One region of the Sphingomonas sp. F9_3S_D5_B_2 genome, then DNA from elsewhere that is predicted to be linked to it. Evidence: predicted binding sites of a transcription regulator. Region 1 holds the regulator's gene; the other holds the start of a gene.
The links. Region 1 encodes LexA, which represses DNA repair genes until DNA is damaged. Its sites were predicted from a motif close to GTTCCNCNCTTGTTCT; they were not measured.

Region 2: a site for LexA is predicted at 2,633-2,648, ahead of recA (recombinase RecA). Genes of this name have one in related genera too.

Annotation. Positions count from the first base shown of each region.
Region 1 is NZ_JBSZFB010000001.1:896,074-903,459, reverse strand. Features, by position in the region: gene gltX (glutamate--tRNA ligase) at 1-451, opposite strand, end outside; gene ACUXST_RS04365 (DUF4131 domain-containing protein) at 577-1,251, shown strand; gene ACUXST_RS04360 (ComEC/Rec2 family competence protein) at 1,308-2,627, shown strand; gene ACUXST_RS04355 (DUF4242 domain-containing protein) at 2,679-2,951, shown strand; gene ACUXST_RS04350 (VOC family protein) at 2,954-3,298, opposite strand; gene lexA (transcriptional repressor LexA) at 3,307-3,969, opposite strand; gene ACUXST_RS04340 (peptidyl-prolyl cis-trans isomerase) at 4,059-5,999, opposite strand; gene tpiA (triose-phosphate isomerase) at 6,121-6,873, shown strand; gene ACUXST_RS04330 (hypothetical protein) at 6,951-7,386, shown strand, end outside.
Region 2 is NZ_JBSZFB010000001.1:588,945-596,330, forward strand. Features, by position in the region: gene ACUXST_RS02795 (glutamate-5-semialdehyde dehydrogenase) at 1-297, shown strand, start outside; gene clpP (ATP-dependent Clp endopeptidase proteolytic subunit ClpP) at 359-1,015, shown strand; gene ACUXST_RS02805 (dihydrofolate reductase family protein) at 1,044-1,580, opposite strand; gene ACUXST_RS02810 (phosphatase PAP2 family protein) at 1,884-2,597, shown strand; gene recA (recombinase RecA) at 2,745-3,824, shown strand; gene ACUXST_RS02820 (multidrug effflux MFS transporter) at 3,829-5,094, opposite strand; gene ACUXST_RS02825 (M24 family metallopeptidase) at 5,162-6,412, shown strand; gene ACUXST_RS02830 (dicarboxylate/amino acid:cation symporter) at 6,419-7,386, opposite strand, start outside.

The DNA of each region.
Region 1 (7,386 bases):
GGATGACGAACGGCCTGCCCGCCTGTTCGTCGGTGATGTCGCGCCAGGCGCTGTTGATGCGGAACGGCTTGCGCTCTCGCTGCGCAGCCTCGCGCTGAGCCGCAAGCTCTTCCTGCGTCATGTAGCAGCGGTAGGCGGCGCCGCGCTCCACCAGGCGGTGGGCGACTTCGGCATGGCGCGCCCAGAACTGCGACTGGTAATATTCGTGTCCGTCCCAATCGAGGCCCAGCCAGTTCATCCCGTCGAGGATCGCGTCGATGGCCTCGGTCGTGGAGCGGGCCTTGTCCGTATCCTCGATGCGCAACAGGAACTTGCCGCCATGGTGGCGGGCGAACAGCCAGTTGAACAACGCCGTCCGCGCTCCGCCGATGTGCAGGAAGCCGGTCGGCGAGGGCGCAAAACGGGTGACGACGGGCTTCTCGGGCGGCGAGTGATCGCTTGCGCTAGTCAATGTTTCTCCGCTTGCGCTTGGGCGCGCTTTGCTCTTTTTTGCATGGCGAAATGCAATGGATGAGCGCCCCTAACATAGCGGGTGCGCCTCTTCCACAGCGGGCTCGGGGCTACTGGAAGGCGCGTTTGAGCGCTTGGAACGAGAGGCTGGAAAGCCTGCTCGAGGCGGAGCGCGCCCAGCTTCCGCCGTGGCTCGCGGTCGGCTTCGGCGCGGGGATCGCCGCCTGGTTCGCCTTGGGCAGCCCGAAGCAGTGGTTAGCGGTGCTGTGCATCGGCGCCGCGCTGTTCCTGGCTGGGTTGCTGTCCGGAGCCGGAAGGGCGGGGCGATCGGCCGGAATCTTCTGTCTTGCAATGGCTGTCGGGTGCGCTCTCGTCTGGGCTCGCGCTGAATGGGTATCGGCGCCGCGCCTCGCGCGGCCCACGGTCGTTTCGTTGGATGCACGGGTGGAGACCGTGGAGCGGCTCGTCGCGCGGGGAACCGTCCGTTTGACTCTGATAACCGCCGACCCCGCGCTTCCGCACCGGGTGCGGGTTTCCATCGACGCCGACAAGGCGCCGGCGGGCCTTGCGAGCGGGAGCGAGGTGCGATTACGAGCGCGCCTGGCGCCGCCGCCTTCGATGGCGCTTCCCGGAACCTACGACTTCGCGAAGGATGCCTGGTTCCGGCAGATCGGGGCGGTAGGCAAGGCACTTGGACCCGTCGAGGTCACCACATCGCGTCCGCCGAGCGCCTCGATCGCGTCCGGCAGCGCCTCGGCGATCATGTCCGCGCCAGCCTTCCCACGGATGAGGCCGGGATAGCGGTCGCACTGGTCACCGGCGATCAGAACAGCGTCAGCGAAGCCGATGCCGCCGCCATGCGCAGCAGCGGCCTGACGCACCTGCTGTCGGTAAGCGGACTCCACATCGCTGCCGTAGTCGCCGCGGCCATGCTTCTGAGCCTGAAGCTCCTCGCGCTGAGCGAGCGGCTCGCGCTTCGCTTCAATCTCGTGCTGGTCTCCGCGGCGATCGCTGCCGCCGCCGGCATCGGGTACACCCTGCTGACCGGATCGCAGGTGCCGACCGTGCGAAGCTGTGTCGCGGCGGTGCTGGTCCTGCTTGGCATTGCTCTCGGCAGAGAGCCCATCAGCCTTCGTCTCGTGGCGGTGGGCGCGCTGGCCGTCCTGCTGTTCCGGCCCGAGGCGCTCGCCGGCCCGAGCTTCCAGATGAGCTTCGGCGCGGTGACCGCCATTATCGCGCTGCATTCGACGCGCTGGGCACGGCGGCTGCTGGAGCGGCGCGAAGAGGGGGTAATCGGCCGCACGCTGCGCGCACTTGCTGGCATCGTCCTCACCGGTCTCGCCGTCGAAGTCGCGCTCATGCCCATGGCGCTGTTCCACTTTCATCGCACCGGCCTCTACGGCGTGGGGGCGAATATCATCGCGATCCCGCTGACTACCTTCGCAATCATGCCGCTGGAAGGTGGAGCCCTGTTGCTTGACCTGATCGGCCTCGGGAAGCCGCTGTGGTGGCTGACGGAGCTTTCGCTGAAGCTGCTGCTAGGCCTCGCGAGGGCCGTGGCGGCGGTGCCGGGTGCGGTCGCAATGCTTCCGTCGATGCCGCCGTGGGCGTTCGGGCTGATGATCGCTGGCGGGCTGTGGCTGTGCCTGTGGAGCACGCGCCTGCGGCTTCTCGGGCTTGTGCCGATCGCCATCGGTGCGATCGCCGCCTGGGCGGCACCGGCGCCGGACGTGCTCGTGACCGGCGATGGCCGTCATCTGGTGGTCGTGGAAGACGGCAAACCCTTGCTCCTGCGCGACGCCGCTGGCGACTACGTGCGGCAGTTGTTTGCGGAAGCGTCCGGGTTCGACGGGCAGCCTGCGAACCTGGGCTCCACGGCATTCAGTTCGTGCACTCGCGACAGCTGTGCCGCCGTGATTCGGAAACCGAACGCGGAATGGCGGCTGCTGGCGACCCGTTCATCGACGCGGATCGGGTGGCAGACGCTCACCGGCGCCTGCAAAGCGGCGGACATCGTCGTCTCGGACCGGCGGCTGCCCCGCGGCTGCGCACCGGGCTGGCTCAAGCTCGACAGAACGTCGCTCCGCCAAAGCGGCGGCGTCGCCCTCTACCTCGGCTCCTCGCCGCACGTCGAGACCGTCGCCGAGCGCGTGGAGCAGCACCCCTGGCGCTACTGACGATCGCTCCGGAATGGCGTATGAGGACCGCCTCCAACAGGGGAGGTCAACATGCCGCAATATGTGATCGAGCGTGAAATGCCGGGTGTCGGTTCGTTAGGTCCCAGCGACCTCCAGGGTGCGTCACAGACCAGCTGTTCGGTCCTGCGTGACCTTGGACCCGAGATCCAGTGGGTCCACTCGTACGTCACCGACGACAAAATCTACTGCATCTACCGAGCCCCTAACGAGCAGATGATCCGCGACCACGCCGAGCGTGGCGGCTTCCCGGCCAACAGCATCTCGCAGGTTCGGAGCGTTATCGACCCGACGACGGCGGAGTAGGCCTAGGTCTCGCTCCAGACGGCAAGCTCGCTGCCCGCCGGATCGATGAACTGGAATCGGCGGCCGCCCGGGAACGAGAAGATCGGTTTGGCGATGGTGCCGCCGGCCTTCACGACGGCGTCGAATGCAGCCTCCAGGTCCTGCACGCGAACGACGGGCAGGGGGGCTGCAAGCGCCTCGTCAGGTTGTCCGTTGAGGCCGACATCGACATCGCCCGTCGTCGTTGCCGAATAGTCTGGCCCGTAGTTCGTGAACTCCCAGCCGAACGCCTTGGCGTAGAATGCGCCCGTGACTTCGTGCGCGGTTGCGCTCGGCAGTTCCACATAGTCGATGCGCGGTCCAGCCATTGCGGGGCTCAGTACCGGCGGATCAGGCCGGCGAGGCGGCCCTGGATGCTGACCTGCTCGGGGCGGTAGCGCTGGGCTTCGTAATTCCGGTTGGCGGGATCGAGGCGGATCATATTGCCCTCACGCCGGAACGTCTTGAGCGTCGCTTCCTCGTTGTTGATGAGCGCGACCACGATCTCCCCTTCGCGGGCCGTATCCACCTTGCGGATCAATGCGAAGTCGCCGTCGAGGATCCCTTCGTCGACCATGGAGTCGCCGGAGACTTCGAGCGCGTAATGTTCGCCCGGACCGAGCAGCGCCGCCGGAACAGAGAAGGATTCCGTGCCCTGCAGTGCCTCGATCGGGGTTCCGGCCGCGATCCGGCCATGCATCGGGATTTCGAGCGTGTCGTTCGCTGCCGCGGGAAGTGCAGGGCGAAGCTGGGCAGGCGGTGGCGCCGGCGTGTTTGTGGCCACGGTCTCCGGAATCTTGACCACCTCCAGCGCCCGGGCGCGATTCGGGAGGCGGCGGATGAACCCACGTTCCTCAAGCGCTGAAATGAGCCGGTGCACCCCGGACTTCGACTTGAGGTCAAGCGCCTCGCGCATCTCGTCGAAGCTCGGCGAAACGCCGTTGTCGTCGAGACGTTCGCGAATGAACATCAGCAACTCGCGCTGCTTGGCGGTGAGCATGTGGCGTTACTCCCCCGTTCCGTTATGGAACGAACGGAGAACGTGTAGGCAACATGACATTGGCCGTCAAGTCGCCTGCGCCCGGGTGTTTAACTCGCCGTTGTCGCCAAGCGCCGCTTCACGTCCGCGATGGCGCTCTCGTTGCGCTGCACCTTCAGCTCGGCACGGATGGCAGCGAGGAACTGACGTGCATAATCGTCTTCGGTTGCGCGCTGCAGCTCATGCGTCATGCTGCCGATTATTGCGGGTTGCGAAAGCGCGTTGCCGGGTACGATCTTGTTGACCTTGACGACGAAGAAGCCACGCCCCTGCTGGTCCGGAACGGCGCGGCTCTTGCCCTGCGTGAGCGAGAACAGGACCCGCACGGGCGGCGGCACGGGCTGGCTGCTCTGGGCGATCTGGATGCGGCGCGCGGAAAGCGGCTGAATGGGTGCGTTCACTCCGCTCTGCTTGACGGCATCGGCCAGCGACATGCCGGCCGAGGCCTTCGCCGCGATCTGGTCCGCTGCCTTGCGGGCGCGGATTAGCGCTTCCGTCTGGATCCAGTCGTTGGCCACCCGGTCCTTGATGCTCGCGAGCGGCGCGGGTGCTGCGGGGACGATCTGGTCCGGAGAGACGATCGCGTAGCCGCCGTCATTCGGAAGAGTCGCGATCTCCGGCTCGTCATTCGGCGCAATCTCGAAACCCGACTTCACGGCTGGCGCCAGGTTCGGGCCGAGCTTGAAGTTGGGATCGTTGCGCGAGGTGCCCTGCGCAGTGACGAGCGGGGTCGTGGTCACGGGGAGCTTCAGTTGTGTCGCGACCTCGGTGAAGTTGCTGCCGCCGTCGAGCGCGTTCTGCGCCTTGTCAAACAGGTTCTCGATCGTGCTCTTGCGCTTGTCGGCGGTCAGCTTCGCCGCAATCTCGGAGCGCGCCTGCTCGAGGCTCTTTCCGCCGATCAGCTTCACCGAATCGACCTTTGCGACCACCCAGCCGAAGTCGGACTGAACCGGGCCCACGATGGCGCCTGTCGCGGCGGAGAAGGCAGCTTGTGCGGCGCGCTCGCCCGCGATCGACGCATACGCCTGGCGGGTCTGCTCGGTCACGGTGGTGACGGCGGCATTGCTGCCCGCCGGGGCCGCGGCAGCCGCGATGGTCGCACCGGCCTTGGCACGGTCGGCGATTGCCTGCGCGGTCTTCTGGTCCGGCACGACTGCCTGGCTCAGCGTGCGGGTGTCCTTTGCCGCGTAAGTCGCCTGGTTGGCCTGGTAGTATTTGGCAATCTCGTCGTCGGTGGCCGTAATCGATCCGAGCTGACCCGGAGTGATCAGGGCAAAGCGCAGGGAGCGCTGTTCGGGAACCATGTAGCGGTTGCGGTTGGCCGCGTAGAAGCGCTGGATGTCCGCGTCGCCCGGCTTCAGCCCCTGGGCGAAGAGCGTGACTGGAAGCACTGCAGCCTGACCCTCGCGCGCTTCCATCAGCACTGCTGCATATTGCGTCGCGACGCCAACGGGGACGCGGGCCTCGGCGGCGAGTGGCACGATCAGGTTCCGGGCCGCGACCTGCGCACCCAGGATTTCGCGCACGTCGCGGTCGTTCAGGCGGCTCCGCGCCAGGAATGCCTGGTAGCCCTCGACACTTGGTTTGCCGTTCAACCCCCGCACGCCAGGAATCTGGCTGATCTCTGCGTCCACGAGCCGCTTGGAAATCGGAAAGCCAGCCTTGTCGGCGAAGGCCACGAGCGCCTTCTGGTCGATGAGCTGGTCGAGCATGAGGTCGAAGTCGCCGGCTATGTCCGCATAGGTTGCCGTCGGGTTCTGTTCCCGGACCTCCTGCAGCCGCTTCTGCATCGCGTCGTTCATTTCCTGCTCGGTAATCTGCGCGCTGCCGACCTTTGCGAGCGTCGAGCTGCCCAGTCCGAAGCCGAGCTTGCCGGAACCGAAGTTCGAAATGTCGCTTATCGCAAAGGATGCCAGGATCGCGATCAGAAAGAAGGCCGCGACCGCTTTGCCTACCTTGGATTTCGCGATTCGGCGGAATGTGGACTGCATGGAAGCCTGCTGACGAGGGGACAGGTGGTCGCTTTAGGGGTGGCGTCCGACAGCATCAAGGCGGACCGCTTCACCTCGGCGGCAGCGGCGGCTACGGGAAGCGGGGTCAGAGGGGGAATGCATGACGCTTCGGAAATTCGTTGCCGGTAACTGGAAGATGCACGGGCTTTCGTCGGATCTCGAGGAGCTGCGTGCGATTGCGGCTGCTGCTGGCGATTACCCGCAGGTGGATGTGGCGCTCTGTGTGCCCGCGATACTGGTCGAACGTGCAGCCCGAGCAGCGCCCGGGTTCACGATTGGCGGACAGGATGTCCATCACGCCGAGAAGGGTGCGCACACGGGCTGCGTTTCGGCGCAGATGCTGCTGGACGCCGGAGCCAAGTTGACCATCGTCGGCCACTCGGAGCGGCGTGATGCGCAGCGCGAGAGCAACGAAGAGGTGCGGGCAAAGGCAGGGGCCGGATTGAGCTGCGGCCTCGACGTGATCCTGTGCGTGGGTGAAAGCCTCGAAACCCGCGAAGCCGGTAACGCGCTCGCCCTCGTCACCGAACAGCTTGCGGCGTCCTTGCCCGTCATCTCGAAGCCGTCCGATGCGCTGGCAATCGCATACGAGCCGATCTGGGCGATCGGCACCGGACGAGTGGCGTCCTGCGAGGATATCGAGGAAATGCACTCGGCGCTGCGGCGATGCCTCGCCGATCACCTCGGAGCCGCGGCGTCCGGCGTGCGCATCCTCTACGGCGGTTCGGTCAAGCCTTCGAACGCGCGCGAGATATTTGCGACGCCCGATGTCGACGGCGCCCTCGTCGGCGGGGCAAGCTTGAAGGCAGCGGATTTCCTGCCGATCGTCGCGGCTGCTGCCGAGCAGAGTTGAAGTCATTCAGCGAGGAATAAGCCGGCGGTCGCTACACTCGCCCCAACGTTCCAGTTGAACTCGTTCATGGAGAAGTGATGGTGTTTTCAAAGTCGAAGGTCAGTTTCGCTCTCGCCGCATTCCTGCTCCCTGCGACCGCCGCTGTTGCCCAGGCGATCAACGTCGGCATGCAGGTCACCGATGCCAGTGGCGCTCCGGTCGGGACAGTGATCGGCGTGAACGGCGACAACCTCACCGTGAAAACCGACAAGCACCAGGCCGTGCTGTCGAAGGGCAGCTTCACTGCCGCCAACGGCAAGCTGCTGTTCGGCATGAGCCAGGCCCAGCTCAATGCGGAGATCGAGAAGGGCCTTGCCGCCGCTGACGCCTCGGTGCGCACTGGCGCGGTCGTGAAGGGCGCCGCCGGAACGCAGATCGGCACCATCGAGAGCGCCGACGCCGAGTGGGTGACCATCGCCGTCAGCAGCACGCAGAAGCTGAAGATTCCCCGCTCGGGCGTTCGCGGCAACCCTG
Region 2 (7,386 bases), 310 kb from region 1:
GTTCGAACTGTCGATGGCATCCAGCAAGCGATCGGTCACATCGCACGCTTCGGGACCGGCCACACCGAGGCAATCATTACCGAGGACACTGCCGCCGCCGAGCGCTTCCTGAACGAAGTCGACAGCGCCATCGTTATCTGGAACGCGTCCACGCAGTTCGCCGATGGCGGGGAGTTCGGCTTCGGAGCAGAGATCGGCATCGCCACCGGCAAGCTCCACGCCCGCGGTCCGGTCGGACCGGAGCAATTGACGACTTTCAAGTACGTCGTTCGTGGGAGTGGCCAGGTCCGGCCATAGCTTGAACTCCCAGCTGTTCACGCCGATGTAGGCGGGACAATACAAAAGGGATCCGCTTCACGTGATTGATCATCAGGACATCGTTTCGCAGCTCGTGCCCATCGTCATCGAGCAGTCCAACCGGGGCGAGCGAAGCTTCGACATTTATTCGCGCCTGCTTCGTGAGCGGATCGTCTTCATCACCGGCGCCATCGAGGATCACATGTCCTCGCTGATCACCGCCCAGTTGCTCTTCCTCGAGTCCGAGAACCCGAAGAAGGACATTTTCATGTACATCAACTCGCCGGGCGGCGTGGTCACCGCCGGGCTCGCCATCCACGACACCATGCAATACATCCGCCCGAAGGTGAGCACGGTGTGCATTGGCCAGGCTGCGTCCATGGGCAGCTTCCTGCTTGCGGCCGGCGAGCCCGGCATGCGTGTGGCGCTGACGAACAGCCGCATCATGATCCACCAGCCCTCGGGTGGTGCCCAGGGCATGGCCGCGGACATCGAAATCCAGGCCCGCGAAATCCTGCGCATGCGCCAGCGCCTCAATGAGCTCTACGCCAAGTACACCGGGCAGAAGCTGGAGGAGATCGAGAAGGCGATGGACCGTGACAAGTTCCTCGAAGCTGACGAAGCGAAGGCGTTCGGTCTGATCGACGAGGTCTTCGACACACGTCCCGAAGCTGGCCAGGACGGCGGCACTGGTGCGGGGGATGTCACCCCAGCCTGACGAGCTGTCAGGCGTCCAACTTCGGACTTCAGGCGGGGACGTAGGTCAATCTGATCACGTCCTCGTCGACCATTTCAGTCCCCGTCAGCCGTAGCCGCGGACGGGCTCCGGCGAAGAACCGCTTGCCCTCGCCGACCACGACCGGATGCAGGTAGATTTGGTACTCGTCGACGAGTCCAAGCTCGCCAAGGCTGTGCGCCAGCTCCGGACCGCCAACTTCGATCACACCGTCGTGCGCCGCCTTGATCTCACGCATCGCGCGTTCGAGATCGCCATCGCCAGCGACCAGCGTGGCGTTTGGCCCGACTCTCTCGAGGGATCGCGAGACCACCCATTTGGGCATCTTGCACCAAGCCGACGCAAAGGCATGCTCCTCGTCCGTCCAATTCGCCTGATGTTCGTCCCAGTAGCGCATGACCTGATACATCTCACGACCGTAGACCGCTCCCGCGCGACCGCCGGTTTGGTCGATGAAGTAACGGAATAGCCGAGGGGCGGGGGCAAAGGCGGTATGATCAATCCGACCGTCCACCGACTGGTTCATTCCGAACACGAACTTGGCCACTTCCCAACCTCCAGCTCAGTGTCTCAACGACTTCGACGACTTAGTCGGCATTGCCCTGTCTTGCGCGCTGATTCAGCAGTCGCAACATTTTCGGTTCTCAAGAGTCGGTAACCTCTTGATTGCAATCGCTTCAGACGGGACGAGCATGTTGACTAGGCACCTCCCGTCCCGAAGCGATGCCGGACACCCGATCCCGTCGATTGAGATACTTTGTGGACGAGTGCCGCGAAGTTCGCGCAACCAGCGAATGGCCATGGACATCCGATACGCACGCGTGACCAAATTGCAGGTAGCTAGGGGATGATGGACGCTGCGCCAGCCTCGGCGGCTGCCCTGGCTGCCCCTCGGGTCGCCCAGAAGCGCAGGTTCCATGCCGTAAGCGGTCTTGGCTACTGGCTGACGGTCACCACCTGCGTGATCATTTGGGCGGGAATGCTGGCCATGCATGCCGATCCGGCGGATTGGGAGGTTCTCAACGCCTTGTATGCGGGTGACCATCCGCTGCTCGCGAGGATGGCCATGGCGATGACGGCCTTCGGTTCTCCGACCATTCGCTATCTCGTACCGGCTCTTGCGGGTCTTGTGCTCGCGGCGAGAAAAAGGCTCATACCGGCTCTGGCAGTCGTGCTGATCCCGCCGTTCGGCAGTTTCCTGGACGAGGTGCAGAAGAAACTGTTTTCATTGCCCCGCCCGCCCGAGCAGTTCCACCTCATCCATGTGCAAACGTATGGCTTTCCCAGTGGCCACTCGGCAGGCTCCTTGATGGTGTACCTCACAGCGGCTTTGCTAGTCACTCAGGTGCAACCGTTCGTCAGGTGGCGGTGGCACGCGATTTGCTGTGCTCTGGCGATCTCGCTCCTGGTTGGAGCAAGCCGCATCATGATCGGCGTGCACTGGCCGACGGACGTGATCGGGGGATGGGCGTTCGGCGCCTTCTGGATACTGATCTGTCTCAGGGCCGAGCGGGAGTTGCGCGGTGCCGACGTGCGGCTTCTTGCGCTCGCTCGGGGGGCGTAGGCGACCCGTTCGCAACGATAGATGCAACCGTGAATGTTCTCCTCTTGTTCCTCAAGAACAAATAGGATACGCACCGTCTCACCAGGCGGAGCTCGGCCGCCGATGAAAGCGGATTGACCGCTTGCATTGACGAAGGAGACAGGGGACATGGCAGCACAGCTCAAAGTGATCGGTAGCGGAATGGAATCCCCCAGCATGGATCGGCAGAAGGCGCTCGAAGCGGCGCTCGCCCAGATTGATCGCGCGTTCGGCAAGGGCTCGGCAATGAAGCTGGGCAGTCGGGAGAAGATCGAGATCGAAACGGTCTCGACTGGCAGCCTCGGCCTCGACATCGCGCTTGGCGTCGGCGGCCTGCCGCGCGGCCGCGTGATCGAGATTTACGGCCCGGAAAGTTCGGGCAAGACCACGCTGGCGCTTCACGCCATTGCCGAAGCGCAGAAGACCGGCGGAACCGCCGCCTTCGTCGACGCTGAACATGCGCTCGACCCGATTTACGCCCGAAAGCTTGGCGTCAATATCGACGAGCTGATCGTCTCACAGCCCGACACGGGCGAGCAGGCGCTCGAGATCGTCGATACGCTGGTGCGTTCGAACGCTATCGACGTCCTCGTGGTCGACTCTGTTGCCGCGCTCGTCCCGCGGGCCGAGATCGAGGGTGAGATGGGCGATAGCCACGTCGGCCTGCAGGCGCGGCTGATGAGCCAGGCGCTGCGCAAGCTCACCGGCTCGATCAGCCGCTCGCGGTGCACGGTCATCTTCATCAACCAGGTGCGCATGAAGATCGGCGTCATGTACGGTAATCCCGAGACGACGACCGGCGGCAACGCGCTGAAGTTCTACGCTTCCGTCCGCCTCGACATCCGCCGCACCGGCCAGATCAAGGATCGCGACGATATCGTCGGCAACACGACCCGCGTGAAGGTCGTGAAGAACAAGGTCGCGCCGCCGTTCAAGCAGGTCGAATTCGACATCATGTACGGCGAGGGCGTGTCCAAGGTCGGCGAGATCCTTGATCTTGGCGTGAAGGCGGGCCTGATCGAGAAGTCGGGCTCGTGGTTCAGCTATGACTCGGTGCGCATCGGTCAGGGCCGCGAAAACGCCAAGACCTACCTCAAGGAAAATCCCGACGTTGCGCAGCGCATCGAAGGCGCAATCCGCGGCCGCACCGAGCAGGTCGGAGAAGCGCTGATGGTCGGTCCGGACGAGGCGGACGTCGCCGCCGAGTAACGCCTCAGGCGGGGTCCTCGGCAACCCTGTTCGGTTCTTCGCGGTTATCGACGCCGGCGAAGAGCCGCTTGGGCTCGGTCAGCAAAATCAGCACGAACCCGCCGGCGGCGCAGAGCGCAGTACCGATCACGAACGGCGTCACTGTCCCGTTGAACTGCTGGCCAATAAGGTAGCCGATTGCGGCGGCTCCGATCGTGCCGACGACGCCCTGGACCGATGAGGCGGTGCCGGCGATTGGCGCCATATGCTCCATCGCCAAGGTGCCGAGGTTCGATGACGCAAAGGCGAAGCAGCCCATCGTCAGCCCTTGAAGGATCATGAAGGTCCACAGCGTCTCCATTCCGGACAACGCGATCACGGCGTGAACGGAAGTGATGAGCATCAGGCCAAGCGATGCGCTGTGGCCGACCAGCCGGAGGCCGAAACGGCCGACAAAGCGCGAGTTCAACCATGAGCAGAGCGCCATGGGTGCGGCGATCGAGGCGAAGACCAGTCCGATGTAACGCGCGGCGTCGAACACTTCCGACACGATTTGCTGAATCGAGCTGATGTAGGCGACGAGCGCCGAGAAGCTGATCGTCGTCGCGAGCGTATAGCCGCGCGACTGCGGTTCACGGACCGTCTCCGCAATCGCGACAAACGTGTCGCGCCAGTCGAGCGGGCGGCGAAACTCTGGATGGAGCGTCTCCGGCAGTCGCATCGTCGACCATGCCAGCATCAGCACTGCGTATCCGGCGATGACGCCGAAGATCAGCCTCCAAGACCCGATCACAAGGATCAGCTGGCCGATATTGGGCGCCAGCACTGGCACCAGCATGAAGACCATGAACACGAGGCTCATGACGCGCGCCATTGCTTCTGCTTCAAACAGGTCGCGCACCATCGCCACGACTAGTACGCGGGTGACGGCGGCCGCTGCGCCCATCGCCACCCGGCCGACGATCAGCAGCGGGAAGCTCCAGGCGAAAGCGCACAGCGCTGCAAACACACCGTAGAGCGCGACGCCGAGGGCCAGGATGGGCTTGCGGCCGAAGCGGTCGGCCAGCGGTCCCCACAAGAGCTGCGTCGACGCGAAGCCGATGAAATAGGCGATGACGACGAGCTGACGATCGTTCTCGCGCGGGACCTCGAGCGACCGTCCGATCTCCGCCAGCGCAGGGATCATGGCGTCGATCGCAAATGCGTTGAGCGCCATGAGCCCGGCGAGAAGCGCCGTCATCTCACGGGTGCCCGGGCGCCGGACGCCGTCCTGAAAAGCCGAATCGAACATGGGAGCGCGCCTGCTGGCCGAACAACCCGACCCGTGCAACAGTGGCGAGCAAAGGAGAGCAGGTGAAATGATCCAGCGGCGCAGCTTTATTGCAGGTGCGGCAGCGATGACAGCGGCGATGACCATCCCGTTCGACCGCGTCATGGCGACCGCTGGCGATGAGCTGAGGCGACTGCCGCTGCCTCCACCCATCTCGTCGGCCGAGCGCCTGCGCCGTATCGCCAGTGCCCGTGAATTGATGCAGCAGAACGGCATCGGCGCCGTGATCGTCGAGGCCGGATCGAGCCTCGATTATCTCACGGGCGTGCAGTGGTTTCGGTCCGAGCGCCTCACCGCCGCTGTCATCCCGGCGCGTGGCGAGCCGATCATCGTGACGCCTTTCTTCGAGAGCCCGTCGGTCAAGGAGACCCTGGCGATCCCCGCCGAGGTCCGCACCTGGAACGAAGACGAGGAGCCACTTAAGCTTGTCGCCGACTTCCTCCGTGAGCGCGGCGTCGCGTCCGAGCCCGTGGGATTCGAGGAGACCGACCGCTACTTCATCTTCGATCGGCTGATCCAGCAGCTGCCCGCCTTCAAGGCGGTCAGCGCCAACCCCGTCGTTCGCGCGCTGAGGATGAGAAAGTCGCCCGCCGAGCTGGCGCTGATGCAGGTAGCCAACGACATCACCGGACGCGCTATGCGCCACGCTGGCGAGCGCGCACGAGCCGGCATGACCCCGGCTGACTTCGGCGCTGCCATTGACGCGGCGACTGTCGCGCTGGGGGGCAGCCCTGAGTTCTCGCTTGTCCTGATCGACGAAGCCGCCGCGCAGCCGCACGGCTCCAAGAAACCGCAGGTGGTGAAGCGGGGCAGCACGGTCCTGTTCGACTGTGGCTGTACGGTGCACGGCTATCAGGCCGACATCTCCCGCACCTTCGTCTACGCCGCTGATCCGACCGCCGAACAGCGCAAGGTTTGGAACCAGGTCCACGAGGGCCAGCAGATCGCAATCCGTGCCGCCAAGGTCGGCGTTCCCGCCGGCGCGGTCGATGACGCAGTCCGCGCGGCTTACGAGAGTTGGGGCTACGGACCCGGCTACAAGCTTCCCGGCCTGTCGCACCGCACTGGCCACGGGATCGGCATGGACGGGCACGAACCTGTCAACCTGGTGCATGGCGAGACGACGCCGCTGGCGCCCGGCATGTGCTTCTCCGATGAGCCGGGAATCTACCTGCCGGGCAAGTTCGGCGTCCGCCTTGAGGACTGCTGGCACATGACCGAAGCCGGGCCGAAGTTCTTCAGCCAGCCGCCACCAAGCATCGATCGCCCGTTCGGCTAGAGGCGCTCAGGCCTCGGCGCGAGCGTGGTGCGATGGCGCGTGCGGCGGCTCGATGTCCGGCGGCTCGGGTGCCTCGAACTTGCCTTCCCAGCGCGCAACCACGCTGGCCGCCACCGCGTTGCCAACCACGTTCGTTGCCGACCGCCCCATGTCGAGGAAGTGATCGACGGCAAGGATCAGTAGCAGCCCGGCCTCGGGGATCCCGAACATCGACATCGTCGCCGCAATCACCACCAGGCTGGCCCGGGGCACGCCGGCCATGCCTTTCGATGTGATCATCAGAACCAGGAGCATCGTGATCTCCTGCCCGATCGAGAGGTGAATTCCATATGCCTGCGCGATGAAGATCGTCGCGAAGGTCATGTACATCATCGAGCCGTCGAGATTGAAGGAATAGCCGAGCGGCAGGACGAAGCTTGCGATGCGCGGCGGCACCCCGAAGCGGTCGAGCGCTTCCAGTGTCCGCGGGTAGGCGGCTTCGCTCGATGCCGTGGAGAAGGCCAGGACGACGGGATCGCGGATGTAGCGGACCAGGTGGCGGGTGCGCGGACCGACGATCACAAAGGCGGCGCCGATCAGGATTGCCCAGAGCAGGACGAGCCCCAGGTAGAAACTGCCGACGAACTTGCCCAGAGTTGCGATGATCTGCGGCCCGCGTTCGGCGAGCGCGCTGGTAACCGCGGTGAACACTGCCAGGGGCGCGAAACGCATGACGTAGTCGGTCACCTGGAGCATGACGCGGACAAGCGCCTCGACGCCGCGGACGACCGGCGCCCCCTTCTCCCCGACGGCCGTCAAGGCAACCCCGAAGAAGATCGAGAAGATGACGATGGGAAGGATTTCGTTGGTGCTCATCGCCTCGAAGATCGAGGCTGGCACCAGGTGCGTCACGAAGTCCTTCAGGTTGAACGCGGCGGTTTCCACCCCGCTTCCGGCGGTCGCCGGAGGAAGCGGCAGGTTGAGCCCGATCCCGG